DNA from 4 places in the Paenibacillus sp. FSL H8-0079 genome. Region 4 is predicted to be linked to each of the others. Evidence: riboswitches for the same ligand, from Rfam matches in the RefSeq annotation. Region 4 holds a riboswitch; each other region holds the start of a gene.
The links. A riboswitch is a leader RNA that binds a small molecule or an ion and turns the genes downstream of it on or off. The one in region 4 is predicted to bind cyclic di-AMP.

Region 1: it holds a riboswitch for cyclic di-AMP, as region 4 does, so the genes downstream of both, MHI06_RS00545 (C40 family peptidase) here and MHI06_RS16930 (3D domain-containing protein) in region 4, are expected to answer to the same signal.
Region 2: it holds a riboswitch for cyclic di-AMP, as region 4 does, so the genes downstream of both, MHI06_RS07065 (hypothetical protein) here and MHI06_RS16930 (3D domain-containing protein) in region 4, are expected to answer to the same signal.
Region 3: it holds a riboswitch for cyclic di-AMP, as region 4 does, so the genes downstream of both, MHI06_RS10455 (C40 family peptidase) here and MHI06_RS16930 (3D domain-containing protein) in region 4, are expected to answer to the same signal.

What each region holds. Positions count from the first base shown of each region.
Region 1 is NZ_CP150300.1:113,208-118,867, forward strand. Features, by position in the region: gene rbsK (ribokinase) at 1-315, shown strand, start outside; gene MHI06_RS00535 (cytochrome c) at 387-743, opposite strand; gene MHI06_RS00540 (GNAT family protein) at 894-1,388, opposite strand; gene MHI06_RS00545 (C40 family peptidase) at 1,744-2,199, opposite strand; cyclic di-AMP (ydaO/yuaA leader) riboswitch at 2,218-2,355, opposite strand; gene MHI06_RS00550 (hypothetical protein) at 2,609-3,451, opposite strand; gene MHI06_RS00555 (M1 family metallopeptidase) at 3,462-5,453, opposite strand; gene MHI06_RS00560 (YwhD family protein) at 5,555-5,660, shown strand, end outside.
Region 2 is NZ_CP150300.1:1,602,745-1,608,404, forward strand. Features, by position in the region: gene MHI06_RS07045 (hypothetical protein) at 1-186, opposite strand, end outside; gene MHI06_RS07050 (urease accessory UreF family protein) at 452-1,153, opposite strand; tRNA gene MHI06_RS07055 (tRNA-Leu) at 1,580-1,662, shown strand; gene MHI06_RS07060 (glutathione peroxidase) at 1,812-2,291, opposite strand; cyclic di-AMP (ydaO/yuaA leader) riboswitch at 2,663-2,838, shown strand; gene MHI06_RS07065 (hypothetical protein) at 2,954-3,352, shown strand; gene MHI06_RS07070 (HAD family hydrolase) at 3,527-4,210, shown strand; gene MHI06_RS07075 (Nramp family divalent metal transporter) at 4,342-5,637, opposite strand.
Region 3 is NZ_CP150300.1:2,288,525-2,294,184, forward strand. Features, by position in the region: gene MHI06_RS10430 (xanthine phosphoribosyltransferase) at 1-542, shown strand, start outside; gene MHI06_RS10435 (hypothetical protein) at 640-969, shown strand; gene MHI06_RS10440 (hypothetical protein) at 1,089-1,307, shown strand; gene MHI06_RS10445 (carboxymuconolactone decarboxylase family protein) at 1,450-1,779, shown strand; gene MHI06_RS10450 (hypothetical protein) at 1,853-2,551, opposite strand; gene MHI06_RS10455 (C40 family peptidase) at 2,678-3,142, opposite strand; cyclic di-AMP (ydaO/yuaA leader) riboswitch at 3,148-3,279, opposite strand; gene pelA (pectate lyase) at 3,699-4,661, shown strand; tRNA gene MHI06_RS10465 (tRNA-Leu) at 4,840-4,923, shown strand; gene MHI06_RS10470 (carbohydrate-binding protein) at 5,007-5,660, opposite strand, start outside.
Region 4 is NZ_CP150300.1:3,810,805-3,816,464, reverse strand. Features, by position in the region: gene MHI06_RS16940 (ABC transporter substrate-binding protein/permease) at 1-857, shown strand, start outside; gene MHI06_RS16935 (amino acid ABC transporter ATP-binding protein) at 844-1,566, shown strand; cyclic di-AMP (ydaO/yuaA leader) riboswitch at 1,785-1,980, shown strand; gene MHI06_RS16930 (3D domain-containing protein) at 2,025-2,657, shown strand; gene MHI06_RS16925 (polysaccharide deacetylase family protein) at 2,763-3,554, opposite strand; gene MHI06_RS16920 (hypothetical protein) at 3,709-4,050, shown strand; gene MHI06_RS16915 (PspA/IM30 family protein) at 4,163-4,834, shown strand; gene MHI06_RS16910 (DUF350 domain-containing protein) at 4,930-5,331, shown strand; gene MHI06_RS16905 (DUF4178 domain-containing protein) at 5,355-5,660, shown strand, end outside.

The DNA.
Region 1 (5,660 bases), 3.0 Mb from region 4:
GCTGTCGTCACGACGCTCGGCCCCGAGGGGGCTGTGTACGCGGCGGCGCCTGGCGGCCGCGTACAAGCAGGGCGTGCCGGCGCGTGCCGTGCGCCCGGCTACGCCGTAAGCGCCGTCGATACGACCGGCGCTGGCGATTGCTTCAACGGCGCGCTGGCGGTAGCCCTCGCGCGCGGTGAGACTTTGGACGCGGCCGTAGGCTTCGCCATGGGTGCGGCCGCGTTATCCGTGACGAAGCTCGGCGCCCAGTCCGGGATGCCGTCCGCACGTGAAGTCGAGGCCTTTCTGGCGGAGCACGCGTCAGAAGCCCAATAAATGATACAACAAAGAGGCTCTTATTCTCCCAACAGGGGATTAAGGGCCTCTTTGTTGTGCGTGTGCAAAGATTATTTCTTCTCTGCCAACCACATAGCGATATTTGCAATCTCTTCATCCTGCAGCCTGCCTTTGAAGGCAGGCATGCCACCTTTACCTTTGACAATCGTGGAATAGATCTTCTCCAGATCATCCTGGCTACCGATGTTCGCCAGAGCAGGCCCTACGCCACCCTGAAGCTGATCTCCGTGACAGGAAATACAATTGGCTTTGACCAGTGCTTCAGCCTGTCCGGCATCCAGTGCTACTTCTGGCATGGTTGGTTTGGCTTCTTCAGCCACTTCCTCTTTCCCTGGAAGCGTAAACATTAAAACAATAGCTAAAGCGCATGCTGCAAAAAATACCCCGCTCATGATCCATTTGTGCATCCCTTATGTCCCCTCCAGAATGAAAGATCATCTAACCTGAAACTATCCATATCATTATAACGGAACCTGTAGTGACATCATAGCATTTTGTGGTAATTTTTTGAACTAATCACATAACAAGGGGCAGATTGGGTTGTTTTGCAATGGATTCTAATCGCGATGCCCTTCATAGACCATGCAGTGAAAGGGCATTAAGCCGCTTGGTGTCTGTCGTTCGTATGTATCCTGAGTGACAAATCCATTCTTCAGATAGACTTGAATGGCACGGGCATTCCAGGTGAGCACTTCAAGATCAATCTCATTCGTCCGGTTCCGGCGAATGGCTTCCTGCACAATGGCGGTGACAAAAGCTTTCCCTTGACCCTGACCACACAGCTCTGGATGCATGCCGAGGCCAATCCGGGTTACTCCCTGAAGTGGGAAGTATTGAGCAAATCCGCAGATGCGATCATGCTGATCAAGAACAATCGCATATTGTTCCTGCCGCAGCTGCGCATCCCCAAATTCAACTTCCAGTGCTTTCATCTGCTCCCAGGGTAGCCAGCTATAGATATTGTAAGGCGGGTCATACTGCCAACTGCAGATAAGCTCCGCATGTTCTTCTTGCATGGGTACAACGTGAAACGTTACAGGGGCTTCATTCATACATCTGCACGCTCCTCTCAGTCATTACCAAACTCTCTGTCCACTCTACAAAAGAGCCGTTCATTTAGCAAGTCTCCCTTTCCAGGAAAAAAATGAAACAAAAGTTCCGGTAATTCCGTTTATATTATAACGGGATGGGTAAAAACATCATAAGGGCACGGACGAGCGAACGCAAAATGAACCTGTTGATGTCGCAGGATATACCTCATGTGTAACTTGCAACGTAAACAGGGAATGAAGCACAAAAAAACCGCCGGATACATTCCTGCGGAGAATGTATCCGGCGGTTCTGTTATGCTTCTTGCTTCGTTCCAGTATGGTTAATGGTTACAGCATCATGTTGCTCAGCTTGTCCCTAGTCAAGGGCCAGTGATTCATATGCGTCCGTGCTCATAATCCGTTTAGCGCCAACATAACGATTGGCCCAATAGTTTTCACTCAATGCACTGATCGTAACACCTTTGGAAGAAGAGGAGTGTGCGAACTTTCCATCCCCTACAAAGATTCCTACATGAGATACGCCTTTACCTGTTGTATTGAAGAATACCAGATCGCCAGCTCTCATCTCCATGCGGGATACGGAATCACCCATGTCGAATTGGGAACTGGATTGGCGTGCCAAATCAATACCCAACTTGTCGAATACATACCGTGTAAATCCGGAGCAGTCAAAGCCGTTAAGCGTTGTTCCCCCACTTTTGTATGTAGTTCCCATTGCTGAATCAATTACTTTGTCCATCTTTGAATCTGCGAATGCGCTGCCTGCACCAAGCGATAATGCGAATGTGAGGCTAAGTACAGCTGCGGTTATTTTCTTCTTGAACAAGAGATATACCCCTTCCAACGCCTGCGAGGTTAGCTTAAGGATTCGGTTGAAGGTCCCCTATGATCCCTCTGTAGCAAGATCAATTCACCCATAACTGGTTCCCCCGCTTCCCAGGTGCCAGGAATTTGGCTATGCTAGTTATGCACCTGCGAAATCAAGAAATGACGATTTAATTTTAAGTAGTTACAAATATGAATGTAAAGATTACAAAGTTGTTACTAAAAACTCACTGCGATTATTGTAACAGAGGAGTACCGGTTTGGCAACGTTTAACAACAAAATTAGCAAAAAAACCTCGACCTTTGACGGGGAAAGGTTGAGGTTTGCCTATTTATAAGTACATATTAGGCCATAAGTTTAACATGTGATGGTAACAATTTTTAAACTATCTGCTCTAACCTTTGGATGTTTTGGACTGCCATAATCGGAAATGGGCGCATATTTTCCATAGGCTCAATAGACATCTGGCAAGTGGATACGTCTGTTGTAGTATAAGTCCGGTGAGTCCTGTTAGTAACCATGAGGCTGAAGTGAATGCCCCGAAGACAAGCAGGTGAGCTCCCCCCAGCAGCAGTGCAATGCCGATCACGGTGATGAGATGGCGCATTGTAATCCAGAGCGCTTTGAGTGTGCCGTGAGCGCCACCTTCCCCTTCCGGTGCGGAAACACCAAACTGCATGTAGAGCAGGGTATGGTGGATGATCCAGCCATATACGATCCAGGCGGCAACATAGGGTATGCCTGGCAAGAGTAATTGAAGGGAATGAAATCCATCCATTAGAATGGAATACAGCTTCGGCACGAGCCAGTAGCCGGGCAAAAGCATCAATAATGTACGAATGGTATGGAGCAGCAGCATCGGTTTCCATAGATTTTTAATCCCGCGGACGAATGGAATTCGCTCTTCTGTACTATTATAGTGCTGAAGCGAATAGAGCAGTCCTGCCTGAATGAGGGGGCTAATCAACATGCGAAGCAGCAGCATGGCCCCCAGAATCCACAGATAACGATGAACCTCCGGATGGGTAGACAGGTTAAGTTGGCTTTCCATTTTGAACAAAAGCGTACTTAGCTCCCCGGCATCGGGATCCGGATAACGCAGGAGTAGTGGGACGACAGCCGATTGTATCATTCGATAGAGGAAATATCCCCATATAAGTTGATAAAGAAATAAAAGTGCTGCAATGAACATATGCTGACGGACGAGAAACCAGCCTTCACGTATTTTCGCTTTCACCGTTTCCACCTCACCATGACAGACTTCCGAATATGGCTTCTATTAGTTTGGTTACACTCATGCTCCAGCGGGACTTCGCCCGCTCATCCAGTCCGGCATTCAGGAAATTGTTCATATGGCGGTTCTCCAGCACGATCGTGTACAGGGGATCGGTCATGGCCCAGGACACGGGAGATGTGTGAATTAATTTATAGGTGATGCGATCTTCTTTGCCATCCCATTGCTTGGTGAGGATATGTCCGTCTTCAAAAACAATGCGAACAGGAACGGCGCTGTAGTCGCTGCCTTTTTTCGCGATCGTCACAGATGACTCGTACCATGTTTGGCCGTCTTTCTGCACGGGTGTAACACGGATCTTCTCTACAGCAAAGTCAGCCATTCCGTTACCATAGACATATTGGTTAAAATAATCAGACCAGGAAGTACGGGTCACTTGTTCCACAACTTTTTGAAAATCAGCCGAAGTGGGATGTTTGAAGCGGTACTTCTTCACATAGGTAGAGAGAATACGTTCCATCTTTTTCACACCAACTTGATGTTCAATACCGAGTAATACAAGCTTGCCACGTGTGTAGACATTGGCTGCATACTCATTCTGTGAATCGAACTTCCAGGATTCTTGTGTTAAAGATGAAGGAGACGTAATCAGTCCCGATTGTACCGGCAGGTTCGGGATCAGTCCGTATTCCTGCTCCATCAGTTTGTCTTCTGCATAAGAGGTGAATCCTTCATCTAGCCAAGCTTCCTCAAATTCGTTGCTGGCAACCATGCCGTAGAAGTATTGATGTCCAATCTCGTGGACTACGGTTCGTTCCAGGTCATAACCTGGCGTGGTATCATCGGCTCCAAAGGCTGTGATTAGCGTGGGATATTCCATGCCTCCGGCACCGTTCCCCGTTTTGGGTGGAACAACGATGGATAAAGTGGCGTAAGGATATGGACCAAACCATTTGCTATAATTGGCTAGAGCGGCCTTCGCGGCGTAGAAATAACGTTCTTTCAGATCCTGATGAGCAGGGTCCAGATATAACTTGATTCGTACACCAGGTACATTGGGTGCAGAGAAAGGCTCCTCGGCATACACAAAATCGGGTGAGGCTGCCCAGGCGAAGTCATGCACATCATCAGCATAGAATTGATAGACTTTTTCTCCATTCTTCACCACGGCTTGCTGCGTCGGAAATCCGGTAGCAGCCACCTTGTATGTTTCAGGCACCCGAATACGTACACTATATATACCGAAGTCGGCGTAAAATTCCGAATTGCCGTGGTATTGGTGCAGATTCCAGCCTTCCGTTGTTCGTCCGCGCCTGCCCACAGGTTCATAGGCACTTAGTTTGGGAAACCATTGACCTGCCATGACAAAATTATCAGCAGTTCCCATCCTTGCAAAAATCTTGGGCAGATTCACTTCGAATCGGGTGTGGAGTGTGATGCTTTCCCCGCCTTTGACGGGTTTGGGCAAACGTACTTTAATGAGGGTGGTGTCCTTGATATTTCCGTCATCTGGCTGCACATACTGCATCCGGTGCAGAAGAGAGAGCCCGTCCTCCGTTTTCATTTCGGTAATATGCATGGAACCATAGCCATTGGTAGGCATGACATCACCCCGAAGCTTTCCGCCGGATTCCTTCATAAAGGTGGTGTCAGCAGAAGAGAAGGCATTAGGGTACATATGAAAATAAAGCTCATTGACGGTTTTTTTACCTGGATGTGTCCATGTAATCGTCTGAGTTCCTTCTAATACGTTCCCTTCTGCCAGCTTTACATCCATGTGATATTCCACAATGCGGTCGCTGTACACTTCGGCGGTAGGGGTCTGTACACTTTCTGGAGGTGCTGGGGTTGGAGCTATTGCCTTGGGCTTGCCCGATTCGGGGGCGAGTACTGGCAATTCGGAATGAGTTGAGCGAGTGTAACCCAGAGTGATCCATATCCCTCCGGCCAGCACACACAGGGCCAGGGATGCGGTGAGCCAGCTCTTGGCGCGTCGTGGAATCATCGTTAAATACCTCCCGTTGACAAGCATCTACAGCATGTATATGTTTGCAATGGGCCAATTATTAGTTAAAATATTTGTATCAACCCTTGGAGGCTATAAACATGGACCAAAACGAGCAAAACGGCAAAAAACAGATTGCCTTGAATATCGTTAGTGCAAAAAGCAAGCATAAAGGCTTCGGTGCGGGCTCCATTGAACTGAATAACC
Region 2 (5,660 bases), 2.2 Mb from region 4:
AATATCCAAAATATCAGCGACCAGGTGTCTGAATCGGGTTGCTTTGCGTGTGCCGTGAATGAGATTGGATAAACGATAGGGTGGGATGCCGTGCTGTTCACAAAAAGTCTTCTGGTCCACTTGAAGTTCGGTTAGCCGTCGTTTGATGGCCCATCCGAACGGAGTCACTGGTTTTTTCTTGTTCAAAAGGGTTCACCCCTGGTTAGAATGTAGTATTCAGTCGCCCTTTCTTCATGTAGAATATATAGAAATGCGAGCTGTATATTTTATTATATACGTAAATCCGTCATCTAACAATTAAAAAAGACGGAAAAAAGTGTATTTTGTGATGTAAAATGGCGTAAATACGTTAAAAAAACCAATAAAATGACAAAAAACACGTCGGCAAGGAGGTTGCCGCGTGTTTTTTTGTTTGTCTGAATGAAGGGGAGTAGGTGTAGGTGGACAAGGATTAGGCCCTGTAGGCATGAAGTCCAGCTCCAAGCATATGGAAACTGGGGAAAAACGATTTCATGGACATCGAGGTTGGCTGTGCCAGTCCATCCGCAGCCGAGGCGCTGACGGTGTTCCATTCATTCTCCAGATCTGCGGCCAGGCGTACCGTCAGTTCTTTGATTGTATCGGTGTCCAGAGGAATGACTTTGGAGGCTTCGGTTATGCAGGCATTCATGGCTGAATGCAGATAACCAAGAACTGCCGCCTCGACAGGGATATCGAGGTGGTGGTTAATCCAGGCGTGAACAGTGGAGAGGCAGCCAACCGAATCATATTTGGCGAAGATCTGTTCAAGCTGGCTGAAATCAATCCAGGGGTGCAGAGCGCGTGCAAGTCTGATCAATCGTTTACCCATGGTAGCAGCTTGTTCTCTGAGATCTCCAGGAGTTCGCTGAACATGGACGAGCTTGTCGATCAGGGCTATCCGCCATGTATCCTTGTGATCTGCTGCGGTATAGATGCCTTTGATAGCCATGCCTTCAAGACGAACGATGCTGGGGTGCAACTGACAACGCATGAATGATTCGAGATCTTCAGCATTACGAATGGTACCCTCCTTGATATGGATATCCATGCCGAAGGAATGGGTAAACCCTCCAACCTGAATAGAGGAATCAAGCAGTTTAACATAATCGAGCAGCTTATTCCCACGGTTCACGATCATTCGCCTCCTGTGTTCGTTAAATGTAACTTTAAGTAACATTTATATTCCTTTTTTTTTGCTTTATGTTTGAAAATCCGAATTATATGATAGTTATCATCCCATAAATGTCCGCTTTTTGTCAATAGTGTCATTGAAATTCAGCAAATTAAATCTGTAATTCAATATTTGTGTTATTTTATATAACATTTAAAGTTAATTGTTTGCGAAATGTAGGGAGGGCTACGTATAAATGAATCAACAAGATCGGCTCTAACCGGAAAAGAGGGGATCGAATCTAATAATATGCAGTTCATGGGTAAAGATGACGAGAATATGCGATTTTTGATGAAAATGCCTATCTGAAAAAGAAGTAATAGAAAACACTTTACTTTTAGATCAGAACCCGGTATAATCAATTCTGTTGCCGATTATTTACGACATGCGGTCGTGGTGGAATGGCAGACACGCTATCTTGAGGGGGTAGTGGGCGTATGCCCGTGGAGGTTCGAGTCCTCTCGACCGCATCATATGAACGATGAAGAAGAAGCTTTCCGTTATTGGAAAGCTTCTTTTTTTGTCTTTTTTCGAACAGTATGACATTTGGGTTGAAAAAAAGGCCATCCATTACCGGGGGCAATGGTGCTCTACCTTCCGGCTACGGGTGGCCTGTGTATTATTTTTGGAGTAAGTTCTTGATATCTTCTTCAATCTTGTCAGGTGTTGTTTTGGGAGCATAACGTTTCAGTACCTGTCCGTTCTGATCCACAAGGAATTTGGTGAAATTCCATTTGATTGCTTTAGAGCCGAGCAAGCCAGGAGCTTCTGTGCTAAGGTGTTGGAAAAGTGGGTGAGCGCTTGAGCCGTTCACATCAATTTTCTCAAACATGGGGAAGCTCACGCCATAATTCATCTGACAGAACTCGGCAATATCGTCGGAAGAACCTTTTTCCTGTGCAAACTGGTTGCTTGGGAAACCAAGAACTTCAAATGGAGCATCTTGAAACTTGTCTTGCAGTTCTTGCAGACCTTTGAATTGAGGGGTAAGGCCGCATGAGCTTGCCGTATTCACAATCAGGAGCACTTTGTCACGGTAGTCGGACATTTCAACTTCTTGACCGCGAAGGGTATTCACTTTGTAATCGTAGACTGTCATCTAAATCGCCTCCATTGATATACTCTTATATCTTCTATTATATTGGTTGCAATTAAATATTGCAAAACTAATATAGTGTTAAAAGAATCAAAACAGACAAGTTGTGCAGAATACGTGAATGAATTGCGAAGTGATTTTCGTCAGAGTGAGAATTAGATAGCCTTGAAGAGATGGATAGAGTATAACCTTATTGTAAGCGTTATTATGGATGATTATTGGCAAAAATCTGCCGATTCGGTGATCTCTGCGGACTTTACACCGTCATGGCGGGGGTGTATGATTCATAACGTAATTTCAATTTAAACTAAATTGTACTTGAAAAACGAAACAAACGATAATATCGCTCGATCTTACCTTGAGATATACGAACGATGTTTTAATCGCTGAGTTTCCATTCATTGATGAATGGGAAACGGGGGAACCAACGGAATGCGCTGTCCAGGACAGTGGGCATTCATGGGGTGAATTTTCCGGTGACAGCCGGAAATAGGGCGACTCTCGCGCCCGAATCCGTCAGCTAACCTCGTAAGCGTTAAAGGGAGAGGCAACAAGCCGTACGCTGGTTCATGGTGTTTTCGCCATGGGTTATTTAAGAAGCGTTCGGGAGGCCTTGGTCCCCCACGCTTCTTTTTTGTTGTCTTTTCACGCCAAGGGAGGAACGAATGATGGATACTGAGATGATCTTAGTGACTGCTCCAAATGAAGCAGGACGCAAATTTATCAAATTGCTGATGTACAAAAAAATGCCGTTTGCCGTTCTAACCAACAGTGCAGGAGAAGAGCGGAGACTCCGCAGAATCGGGGTAGAGCATGTTATTCGAATGAATACGGCTGCAGCTCAAAAATGGTTTTTGCCGCAGGGTAGCGTAGGCAATGTGTTTATTTTCGAGAACAGTCTGAATCTGACCTGTCGTTATTTGCAGATCTGCCGTTCATGGACATCTAAATCCCTGTGTGTCATTACGGAGCAGAGTAATCCAAAGGGCATCTATCGGGGGATGGGCGCAGACCGGATTGTATATTCGCTCAATGGGGAAGTCGGCTTTCTCCTCAATGGTTGATGCCATAGCTTGTGATTGCTCAGGTGTAAGGTGCCTGTTATAATTGAATGTATTAGAATCAATTTCAGAATTCACTCAAGGTATTATGAAATTGATTCATCGATAAACGGAAATTTGAGGAGACTCATGCATAATGGTGGGTCTTCTTTTTTATGCTTACAAGGAGGAATTGGCGTGCCGGATGTAGGTGGATTAAAGTGGTTGTTTTTTGATGTTGGAGATACGCTGGTGGATGAATGGGAGCCGGTTGATGATATTATCGGACAATTCGTCCGTGAAGCTTGTGCTTTGGGGTATCCGGTGACAATTGAGGCGGTACGCGAACTGTTCGCGAACTGTTACCGGAAATATGAGCAATGGCCCATGAGAGTGGCTATTCGCACATTCATTGAAGACGAGAAGCACCAGAAACAGATTCAGGACAAGCTGAAGTTTCAAAAAGATCTTGAACGTCCTTTTCCTTCAGCGGATTCCGTTCTTCAGCAGTTGTCACGGTATTATCGTATTGGCATTATTGCCAATCAGAGTCCCGGAACGGAAGAGAGACTGGAGAGTTACGGATTACGGAAGTATGTTGACGTTCTGGCCTGTTCGGCTGAAGAAGGGGTGTCCAAGCCAGACCCTGAGCTATACGCTGTGGCCTTGAAACAGGCAGGCTGTGAACCGGAGGAGGCTGTCATGGTCGGGGATCGGATTGATAATGACATTATTCCTGCCCGGAAGCTGGGCATGCGCACGATTCGAATTATGCAGGGTTATGGGAGATTCCAGCCGGAACGATCGGATGACGAACGTGCGGATTGGACCGTTGATTCATTGGATCAGCTCCTGCCTTTACTGATACCAAACCAGGATTAGATGATTGCGTATGAGAGGTTCTACTCTAAATGAAAACACGTTGCTGTACAGCAACAATAAAAGGCTGATCACTTGGGTATAGCATACCGGAGTCGATCAGCCTTTTAATTATTTAGTCGATTAGAACCAGATTAGAACAACCGGATTGTCTGAATGATCAGATATACATTCAGCACAACGATAACAGCGGCAATGACCCATGAGATGATTTTGAGCCATAACTTGTTGGCGAATGCACCCATGCTTTTTTTATCACTCGTGAACATCACCAGAGGGATTACAGCAAAAGGTAATTGAAGAGACAGCACAACCTGGCTCAAAATGAGCAATTCTTCTGTGCCATGTTCGCCTGCAATCGCTGTAACAATTACCGCCGGAATGATGGCAATCAGACGTGTAACCAGTCTGCGCAGCCATGCTGGAATTCGAATGTTCAGAAAACCTTCCATAACAATCTGCCCAGCGAGTGTACCTGTAAGGGTAGAGTTCTGACCTGATGCTAACAGCGCCACACCGAACAGAATACTTGCAACCGTTGTACCCAATAGAGGTGTCAGCAGATGGTAGGCATCAGCGATCTCGGCAACCTGCGTCATACCAGCACTGTGGAATACAGCTGCAGATACAATCAGGATGGCTGCATTAATGAATAGGGCCAGTGTCAGTGCGATTGTAGAGTCCATGGTCGAGTACCGAATGGCTTCTTTTTTGCCCTGTGCTGTCTGTTCAATCTGACGGGTCTGCACAATGGAAGAATGCAGGTACAGATTATGCGGCATCACGGTTGCTCCAATAATACCAATAGCGATATAGAGCATGGCCGGGTTTTGCAAAATCTCAACATTCGGTACAAAACCATGGAGCACACCGCCCATATCTGGTTTCGCCAGGAAGAGGTCAATCCCGAAGCAGAGGGCAATGGTTGCCATCAGCACAATGACGAGTGTTTCCAAAGCGCGGAAGCCTTTGTTTTGCAGTACAAGAATCAGTAGTACATCGACTGCGGTGATGATCACGCCGTATAACATGGGAATGTTAAATAACAGCTTTAACGCGATGGCAGAACCTATAACCTCAGCCAGATCGGTGGCTGCAATGGCAAGCTCACACAGAATCCATAACATCATGACGACAGGCATGCTAAAACGTTCGCGACAGGCTTGAGCCAGATCTCGTCCAGTGACGATGCCGAGCTTGCCAGCCAGCGATTGAAGTACAACGGCCATCAGGTTCGAGAGTAGGATGACGGATAACAAGGTATACCCGAACTGCGAGCCGCCTGCGATATCTGTTGCCCAGTTGCCGGGGTCCATGTAGCCTACGGCAACGAGGTATCCAGGGCCTACAAAGGCGAGGAATTTCTTCCACCATGCAGCATTCTGTGGAACTTTCATGGAGTTATGCGCTTCTCCGAGTGAAGGCGCCATGCCCGCAGTAGATAATGATTCTC
Region 3 (5,660 bases), 1.5 Mb from region 4:
TCATCTCGGATCAGGTATTGAAGCTGGATGGTCTGTTGAACCACCAGATTGATCCTGCATTGACGATGGAGATGGGACGGGAGTTTGCTGCACGGTTTCGTGAAAGTGGAGTAACTCGGGTAATTACGGTAGAATCCTCAGGGATTCCCGTTGCTTTTGCCGCAGCTCATGAACTTGGGGTGCCGCTTGTATTCGCCCGTCGCAAAAAAACGCTTCTGGCTGATCCTGATGCCTACTGTGAACGTGTACCGTCCTTTACCAAAGGAATCGTAACAGACATTATGGTATCCCGCGAGTTCATTCATGAGAATGACCGTATTCTGTTCATTGATGATATCATCGCCAATGGAGATGCCGCTCGTGGAGTCATTAAGATTATTGAGCGTTCCGGGGCGGAACTCGTCGGATTCGGCGTTGTGGTCGAGAAAAGTTTTCAGGCAGGGGCACGCACGATTCGTGAACAGGGTATTCCGGTGGAAGCCTTGGTACGTATTCGTTCCCTGAACGATGGAACAGTACAATTTGACGATAACGAAATGTGACATTTTAAAGGAATAGGGCCTATTTTTTGAACTATGCCTTTGCATGACCGCGGATTTCATTTATAATGGGGTTATGTTAGGGAGAGGAGGCAACACCATGGGGAACCAACCGGCAACAGAACAATTTTTCATTGATAAGCTGGCGGAATCGAAAGTTCATTTTGAACGTGCCCTGGATTGTAAACATACGGAATTCGATGACCTTTATCCCTATATGATTGAACATCCTCAATTTTTCTGGTACAAACGCTATGTTGCCTGGTCAGAATTACTGACGATTGTAGGCTTGTGCGAAGAGTTGTCCTTCTCTTGGAAAGAACAATTTACACCGCATCAAGTGGAGTACCTTGAAGAACGTGTGATGTCCGCCAAAGTGCTTGATTTTTGGTTCGAGAAGAACGACAGCAAAGAGCACGCGCAGCGGTAACTCTCAGTCGGGACATAATTTCGAATGACATGACAGTCCAATACAGTCACGTGAGACCTAAATGACATTTCATTTAGGTCTCTTTTTGTAAATAAATTTGGAATATAGGAGCCATGAACATGATTAGTGATACAGAATTGGACGCCCTGCGTCTGTCAGGTGAGAAAGTAAGAGTAGTACGGGACGAGCTGGAATCGAACGATGTGACCGGGATTGTGGTTGCCTGGGATGGCGAGCAGGTACTTATCCGGCGGCAGAATCGACGTGTCGTCAAGCTGGATCGCAGTTACCGATATCAGTTGTTCAGCGAGCCGCGCCAGAGTGCACTTAGTGAGTAACCACTTATAGTCACGGCAGAACCATGAACGTTTAATTGTTTGGAATTACCATGATTTCTTGGCATAATTGGCTCACTCGGGAGAGAAGATAGGTACAGTGAGGATAATCTGTAACTATAGCCGAGAGGGTGTGCTACAAGCCATGACATTGATGAATGATAAAGTTCATGCCTACAAGGATCAGATTGGAGCATTAAGCGATGTGCTGCCAGGAGTGGTAAATTCGTATCATGAGTTTACTGGAGAATGTTTTCAGCCTGGCGTGATTGATGCGAAGACAAAACAGCTGATTGCACTCGGCATTGGATTGTTCGCCAACAATGAGGTATGTACCTTCTACCATGTAGAAGAAGCCCGTGCTAAGGGCGCTACAGATCAGGAAATCATGGAGACCGTTGCCGTCGCTGGAGCTGTTGGAGGCGGACATGCCCTGTCTCAGGGCGCGTTGCGAGTGCAGAAGGCGTTGCAGTAAGTCTTAAGGAAATAATGTGAAAAATAAAACATGGTCATACCCTGTTAGTTACAGGAGTATGACCATGTTTTATTTAAAGTTCATCTTTACTTGTTTTACTGTTAAGTGTTTTATTGTATTTGTCCACGTCCGCAAATATTTCCATTACAGAATAGCGTGCCTTATAATTTATTAATGATGATTTAGTCCGATATTCAATGGTGGATCGGTCACTGGTCCAAATATAAATAAAAGCGTTATTATAGCTTTCGAGCTCTGGTTTACCATATTTGTTCGTAAGCTCTTCCAAAATTTCATCAGACTCCGGATTAGTTAAAGTGCCAAAATCGTAACTTGCTTCAATCAGTAAGTAATCGTCCAAAGGATATTCATATGCTTGTTTCATCATGTCCTCTAATTGCTCATCCAATGTCTTTCGTATCTCGTCTTTTCTTGCATCTGTCGTATTTACGTTATCAAGTTCCTCGCGCAATTTGTTGTTATCTTCTATTTTTTCTGATATTCCTTCATTATCCAATAAATTAGTAAAGGTGTATTCTGCGTCTACTGTCTTACCCAGAACCACCACATCGGAATAATTAATACTTTTTTCATGATCATTATGTACTTTTTCTTCATAGTTTGTGTTTCCGTTTTTTTCTTCAGATGAAATGACCTTGTTTATTTTACTCCCCCAAGAAACTTCTCTGAAATCTTTAACTGTTTCACTACTACATCCTAAACTTGCTAGTACTAGCATAAAGAAGGTTAAAATTAACATGATCTTTTTCAATTGTTCTCCTCATCTCCGTTTTATTTCCCTAAAATATTTTACATTGTTTAAGAAAGCAGTTGAAGACAAAAAATGGTTAAACAAAAAAGGCATCAGGTTATAAACCGATGCCTTTTAGTGTATGAATTACATTTTACCCAACATTTTATCGTACATAAATTGTCCAGTTACCCGACGTGCTGTCACGTAGCGATCATTGAAGTATGGATTCGATAACTTAGTAATGCTTACGCCTTTACTACTGGAGGCATGTGCGAATTGTCCGCCGCCAATATATACACCTGTATGTGAAATGCCTTTGCCCATCGTATTGAAGAACACCAGATCACCTGTGCGAATGTTACTTTTGGATACCGGAGTACCTGCTTTGGCTTGCTGCTGCGAAGTACGTGGCAATTCAATGCTGTATTTGTTGAAAAGATATCTCATAAACCCGGAACAGTCGAAGCCGGCTACAGTCGTGCCACCCCACTTGTAAGGTATACCTGTCATGTTGTTCACTACGGAGTTGATACTGCTTGCCTCTGTGCTTGTAGCCCCGGATGTAAATAGTACAGCTGCTCCAAAAATGGAGATAATCAGTTTTTTCAAAATCAATGTTCTCCCTTCGATGCCTACGGAGTTAGCTAAGGGTTCGGTAGAAGGTTCCCTATATTTCCTATGTATAAGAATAATTCACCCAAAATGGTTCCCCCGTTTTCAAACATGAAACTCGGCAATGAATAATTAAGTTTTTGTAACTATTTGAAACTATATTGCATAAATGCGTAATTGTCAAACCCATTTAAACCCCTTCGTAATACCTCAATGTTAGCGGAATTACGGTTTTTATATGAAAGCAGGGATCAAGTTTGGGTATCATTCATGACAAAAACGTCATTATTGATTCGCTTAAGACGATTTTGGACAAATAAATAGGTTTGTCATGAGTTAAAAGAACTATTCCGTAATGTTCAATTTAAGAGATTATATTCATTAAGTTGCATATATTGACAAAAATCGATTTTTTGCATATTATCTTCTTATCCGATCCACATATTGGGTGAAAATTGATTTTATTGTGTTATAAATTCAAATAAAGGAGGTTAAGGGACTAGTATCATAAGTAAGGTAGAAGTGGGAGATTTATAAAAACAAACATAGGAGAGTGTTATCTTTGAAAGCAAAAAAAATAGTTACTTTTATTCTGGCATGCACGATGGTCTTCTCAGCAGTTGGAATGGTGGTTCTTCCTGTAACAACGGTGTCAGCTGCTGATGCAACAGGTACGACAGCAAGTATTTCTGATATTCTGAAGAACCAGCGGCCAGATGGAGGTTGGAGAAAAGACTATAAACAAACAAGTGGAGAATGGGCGAAGTCCACCATTGACAACAAGGCTACATACTCAGAAATTAGAAGATTGGCGAAGGAATTCAAAAAGACCAATGATCCGCGTTATTCCACAGCTGCAATCAAAGGAATTAACTTTTTGATCAACATGCAGTATTCAAACGGCGGATGGCCACAAGTCTACCAAAGCTCGGGATATCACAAACACATCACTTACAATGATGATGCGATGATTAATGTAATGATCATGCTGGATGAAGTAGCAACACGCAAAGGTGACTTCTCGTTTATCGACAGCACACTTGCTAACCGTAGTAAAAATTCAGTTGCCAAAGGTGTGGATGCGATTCTGAATACACAGGTCGTTGCAGGCGGTAAGCTGACAGTATGGGGACAACAACATGATTCCAGTTCCCTTAAACCGGCAAGCGCAAGAATCTATGAAGTACCCTCGTTGACGGCTGGAGAGAGTGTAACGATTGTTAAATTCCTCAAAACCAGACCTGCTAACGCTAAAATTACAGCATCCATTAAAGCAGCTGAGGCTTGGTTTAACAAAGTGAAAATTACAGGCTACAAGTATGAAAGAGCAAACGGAGACAGCAAAATTATCGCTGATTCCAAAGCTGCACCGATCTGGGCTCGCTTCTATGAAGTGGGAACGGATAAACCGATCTTTATTGGTCGTGACGGGGTAGTTAGATACAAATTAAGTGATATTGATAAAGAAAGAAGAGGCGGTTATGCATGGTATGGCAACTGGCCTTCCAAGCTGTAATTCGTAATAAGCCTCAGGTTTCATAGAGTTAATCCCTAGTAACGATAAGTAAAGCCCGAACCAGACAAGGACGTCTGGTTCGGGCTTTATTGTTATTACTTTCAGTGTTGACACGATAGATTGCACATGATATATTATTTCTTGTCGCCGAGATACATATCACGGAGATACATATTATGCGGTCGTGGCGGAATTGGCAGACGCGCACGGTTCAGGTCCGTGTGGGCTAACCCCCGTGGAGGTTCGAGTCCTCTCGACCGCATCGAAAAAAAGGTTCCTCGTTAGGCTAACGCCTTCGAGGAACCTTTTTGTTTTGTACATAAACAACTTGTATCGTCAAATGAGTTACTGAGCGGACACCTGGATACTATCGATATTCGGACCTTCAGTACCGGTCGTGACTACTTTAATGGTATTGGTTCCCGAGTTCATGGGTACTTGAATTGTTTTTTCACCCCAGGTGGACCAGCTACCCGTTGCAGAAAATGGGGTATTGCTGATCACTTTGGTTCCATTCACGAAAACATCAAGGTTACGGGTGCCACTTTCCAACGCATAACGAAACTTTACGTTTTTGGTGCCGCTTATCGTATTGTTGATGTTATTCCATTGAATGCCCGAGTTCGTCAACGCATTGAAATTAATATACCCTGAGCCTGTGTAGCCGGGATAGATCATCTCAATTGCAGCATCGGAGAGCGTCGTTCCTGTCTCTGCTTCATACGTCGTGCCACTACCTGTATTGCCACCACCACTGCCCGTAAAATTAGCAACAAACGTGGTCACACTTTGAGCTGGGAGTTGAGCAGTAAAGGCTGCATTGGACAACGTAATTGGTGCTCCGCTTGCCAGATTACGACTACTATCGGTTACCCATGAGGATACTGTGGAAGCATTACCGTTTTGCAAAACAAATTTCTGACTCGTTGCAGAAGTGCTTCGGTTAATCGCTACAATGACAACTTTGTTATCCCCCTTGTAGGCAGAAACAAATGTGTT
Region 4 (5,660 bases):
TGGACGATATCATTGGACTTGCTGCTGCTGTTCCGGACGAAGAGCAAGCAGAAGCGGCAATCGGGATTCGTAAAGGTAATACCGAGCTGCTAGCTGCAGTAAATGGAACACTGGAGCGACTGAAAAGTGAAGATAAAATCAATCAGATGGTGACGGACGCCAGCCTCTTGATGGCGGATAAAGCGAACAAATCACAAAATATTTTCCAAGTATTCTGGGAGTACAAAAGTTTCTATGCAACAGGTGTAGGATACACGCTCCTGTTATCTGCACTTGGTGTAATATTTGGGGTTATCATCGGATTGATCATCTGTTTGTTCCGTTTGCATGACGCTGCAATCTTGCGCTGGATCGGTACGGCTTATGTTGAAGTTATCCGTGGTACACCGATGCTGGTACAGCTGATGATTATCTACTATGGTATTTCCTTGACGTTTGGAATTAATTTCTCTGCTCTTCAAGCGGGTATTCTCACACTTTCCATTAATAGTGGTGCCTATCTGGCTGAGATTTTCCGTGCAGGTATCCAAGGTGTGGATCGTGGTCAGTTGGAGGCAGCGCGTTCCCTCGGAATGGGCAGAGGGGCAGCAATGCGTTACATTATATTGCCGCAAGCCTTCAAAGCTGTATTACCAGCGATCGGTAATGAATTCGTGACTATTATCAAAGAATCCTCCATTATCTCCGTTATCGGTATGGTGGATATTATGTATCAGGCTAGCGTGGTCAAGAACATTACGTTCCAAGGGTTGAGTCCGTTTCTAATTGCAGCAGCCATCTACTTTGTAATGACGTTCATTTTGTCCAAGCTGCTGGGACGACTGGAAAGGAAGTTGAGTGCAAGTGATAGACGTTAGACAATTACACAAATCTTATGGTAATAACGATGTACTTAAGGGCATTAACGTGACGATTGGCAAAGGTGAGGTTGTCGTGGTTATCGGTCCTTCCGGCTCAGGTAAAAGTACATTCTTGCGTTGTCTGAACTTGTTGGAACAGCCTACCTCGGGAGAGATTGATTTTGAAGGCGTATCAATCACCGATCCGAAGCACAACATCAATGCGACTCGTGAAAAAATGGGCATGGTGTTCCAGCATTTCAACCTGTTCCCACACAAAACGGTTCAGCAAAACATCACGATTGCTCCAATTAAAGTGAAGAAGCAATCCACGCAGGAAGCGGAGAAAATTGCTGCTGATCTGCTTAACACGGTAGGCTTGTACGATAAAAAAGATACATTCCCAAATCAGCTGTCCGGTGGACAGAAGCAGCGGATCGCCATTGCAAGAGCGTTGGCCATGCAACCGCATGTGATGCTGTTTGACGAGCCTACTTCAGCACTGGACCCCGAGATGGTCGGTGAAGTGCTGGATGTCATGAAACGTCTTGCAGAAGGCGGGATGACCATGGTCATTGTGACGCACGAGATGGGTTTTGCACGTGAAGTGGGAGACCGGATCCTGTTCATGGATGGCGGGGTTATTGTAGAAGAGGGAACACCAGATGAGGTGTTTGGAGCACCGAAAAATTCACGTACACGTGATTTTCTTGCGAAAGTACTCTAAAAGAACTGATCAAATAGCGTTACTGACTTCGAGTCGGTGACGCTATTTTTTTATGCGAAATAATCACTTAAGGATTCGAAAAGTAACTTTTCTGTTACCAAATATAAAGAAATCGGTTCGTCAAACTATTCTGAATTATCCAGTATTCTTACAGTTGATGACATGCTGAAAACCATTTGGTAAGAATTACTACAAGTTCAGGTTACAAAATTGTGATATATTGAACTCTGCCGAAACTTCCGGACAGGGAGTGCGGGGGATGTAACGATGCAGACCGTGCAGGGGGAAGATCTAAGGCACACTGCTTGGGGTGAATTAGGGGTACATAATGTTTCAAATGTAACGAAGAACCTATAGGGTGGCTCCTCATCCGAATCCGACAACTAACTTCGCAGGCATAATGAGGGAGGAAGACCATGATTAACAAGAAACGTATAGCCAAAACAGCAGTAGCATTAATGACAACAGTAATGCTCATTCAAGCCGTTCCGGCTCACGCAGATTCAGTTCATGTGGCCAAAGAAGGGGATACCTTCTACACCTTATCGAAACAGTATGGAGTAGCACTCAACACGTTGGTTAAAGCAAACAACGACATTTCGCCTTACAACATTTATGGTGGTTTGAAAATTACGATTCCCGGTAAGGCGAACAATGTAGCAGCTGCCGCGGCTACGGAGAGCAAGACCCAAGCGAAGACTGTGACTACAGCAAGCTTGGACGTTAACGCAGATAACAAAGTTGTTCAAGCCTGGGGAAAAACGTTCGATTACAGTAAAGCAGTGAACGTGAAAGCAACGGCATACTCTGCAGATCCGTCCGAAAATGGGGGATGGGGTGCTGTGGATTACTTCGGGAATGATCTTGAATTGGGTACGATTGCGGTTGATCCCAGTGTGATTCCACTTGGAACCAAAGTACTGGTAACCGGTCACAGCCATCCGGGATTGCCAAAGCAGGCTTTTGTAGCGACAGCACGTGATATTGGTGGTGCAATCAAGGGTCACCGGATTGATATCTTTATCCCTGGTAGCAAGCAGTCCGTAAGCACATTTGGTTTCCAGGATATCGAGCTGTATATTCTGAAGTAGAAAATTAATTACATCTAACCGAAATCAAACAGGGTGTCTGCCAGTCGCTACTTGCGATTGAACAGGCACCCTTTTAACATCGTCATCATTTCCTACATGGACATCCTAATCCTTGGCTTTTGGCAACCCCAACATCTCGTCCAAGGTGACCAGTTCATACCCCCGATTACGCAGTTCCTCAATAATTTCAGGTAAAGCCTCAATCGTGCCATTCAAGTTCGAACCCACACCGCCCCCGGCATGTTGCAGAACGATGGAACCGGGTTTTACGGCAGATAGGATGTTATCCTTCACCTCTTCCTTGGAGAGGCCTTTCCAGTCCAGTGAGTCAACGTTCCAGTTCACAATGCTATAGTGTTGTCTGGCAGCCCATTGCAGCTGTTCTTCATTAATATCTCCGTAAGGTGGCCGGATCATCTTGGGCGTATATCCTGCTAGGTGATGAATGATATCCCCAGTATGTAAAATTTGTTTGCGAAAGGCATTCATCGACAGCTTACTGAATTCCGGATGATTGTAGCTGTGATTGCCAACAATATGCCCTTCCTTAACTATACGTTTCACCAGATCCGGATGTTTCTCAGCACGACTACCAACGATAAAGAATGTAGCTCTGACTTTATATTTCTTCAATACATCTAATACCTGTGGAGTAAATCGTGGATCGGGCACGTCATCAAAAGTCAGGGCAACCTGCTTCGTTGAAGGACCATTCGTTTTGAACGTATCCGCATATTTTTGACGTAATTGTCCCAATGTCAGTTGTTCTTCTTCCGCGGAATCTGAAACTGATACTGATTCACTTGGCGGGCTTGAAGCATCCCGCGATGAAGCTGGAGCATGGTATCCTCCGAAAAAAATAACGATAACCATCAGCATAATGAGGCGTACGCGCATAATAACGGCCTCCTTTTCCAAAAATGATGTTCTCCTTGGTATGTCCGAGGTGTCCATAAAATATGCGTAGTGTGAGAATTTTCATTGCGGATTTATCTTGTTAAAGCCATAATTCCTCCATATATAACATATAGAGAAGGATAGGTGGATGGTTATGAGTACATATGATTTGAAATCGATACGTTTACAAGTGATTGAGGCAGGAGATGATAAGGTTTTTCTCGTTACCGGAGGAAAGGCGCATATTGGCGCTGTAGCCACGTTCTACGTGGATCATGAGCGCGTAAGCGGGACGACGGTACATATTCCGGGTCACAAGGAACAAGAGCTGTGTGAGCGGCTTGCCCGAAAGGCTGCCCTTCAGCTGAAAGTAACCGTTACGGTGATCATGGGTATCCATTTTGATTCCATTACACGGATGCAGATCGACGAAATCGTGCAGACTGCAGAGAGGCTAATGGAGGATCATCTGAACAAGGATAAAGGATCTTCCTAACATGAAGAGCAATCGCAAGTTTTGATTTTATTTGCTAAAATTGAAACGAGTTGTAGATTGTTACGTATGTATGTTTATATACGATGTAATATCGACTAGGAGGAATAACATAATGTCCATTTTCAAACGATTGCGTGATTTAACAATGTCTAATATCAATGCCATTATTGACAAGGCGGAAGATCCAATCAAGATGACGGACCAATATATCCGTGATATGCAAGAGGATCTGGAAGATGCGGAGAAAGCAGTAGCCGCACAGATTGCCATTGAGAAGAAATTCAAGCAGCTATTCGAAGAGCAGGAAGCTCTGGTGAAGAAACGTGAAGAGCAGGCGCATACGGCGGCTCGTGCTCAGAATTTGGATCTGGCTCGACGTGCTTTAGAAGAGAAAAAGGTTGCTGAAGAGAAGATGGCTGAGTACAAAACCAGCTATGATCAGAACAAGGCTTCTGCAGATAACCTGCGTGGCAAGCTCGACGAGATGCGTAAGCAGTTGACTCAAATGAAGAACAAACGTGAGACATTGGTAGCACGTTACAATGCAGCAAAAGCTCAAACGGAAATCAACAAAGCGTTGAATGGGTTTGGCTCTGATACGGCAAGTGCTGGCATGAAGCGTATGGAAGAGAAAATGATGCAGATGGAAGCACAGGCAGAAGCAAGCAACGAAATGTCCTCCAAAGGCAAGTCTTTGGACGAAGAGTTCGAGAAGTTGGGTAAAGACCAGGCTGTTGAAGACGAACTCGCAGCATTGATGAAACAGTACGATAATAAGAACTAACACCTTGGTTGTCAGCAGGGTTAACCAGCGGAGGAGAAGAGCGTTTCTCCTTCGCTTTTAAATGCGGTTCATGTTGATATGTGGGGGCTGTGTAAATGGATTTGAACATTTTGGCGATGCTGGTCTGGACCGTATCTGGTTCGGTTTTGCTGTTTGTCCTGATGTATGTTGATTCACTGTTCACGAAATATAAGGATTTTGCTGAAGTTAAGGCTGGCAATATGGCCGTTACTACACGTATGGTTATGAAGTTATTTGCACAAGGGTATGTACTCGCTACGTCTATTTCTACGGCTGGTCACCTGGGAGAAGCACTGTTGGTCTCCGTTGTATCCTTTATCATTTTGTTGATTCTGGAGAGTGTCGTACACTTTATGATTCGCAAATGGGCCACTTTGGATCTGGATACCGGAATTCAGCAAGGAAAAACAGGATATGGGTTGTTCTCTGGCGCTTTACATATCGTGGGCGCACTGATTATTGCAGCTTGTTTATAAGATAAGGAACAGGAGTAATTCTCATGAGTGTATGGAAACGAATTAAAGGAATACTAACGAAACCTGAACCGCCGCAGGCAGAGAAAACCATGCTACAGCTTGCACCTGGTGATATCTGTGAGGTTTCTCTCGTCACTTATGAAGTCGTTGGTCGGGTACAAAATCGCGCTCGAAATGCAGTTGTGCTTACGCTGCAGGATGGTACCGCCTTTCGATATTTGCATATCGAAGAACGGGAAATTACCCGTTATGCCTTATATATAGCAATTGATGGCAGACTAGATGCACCTGATGAGGTGCCTACATTGCTGGACCTGGATGGACGCGCA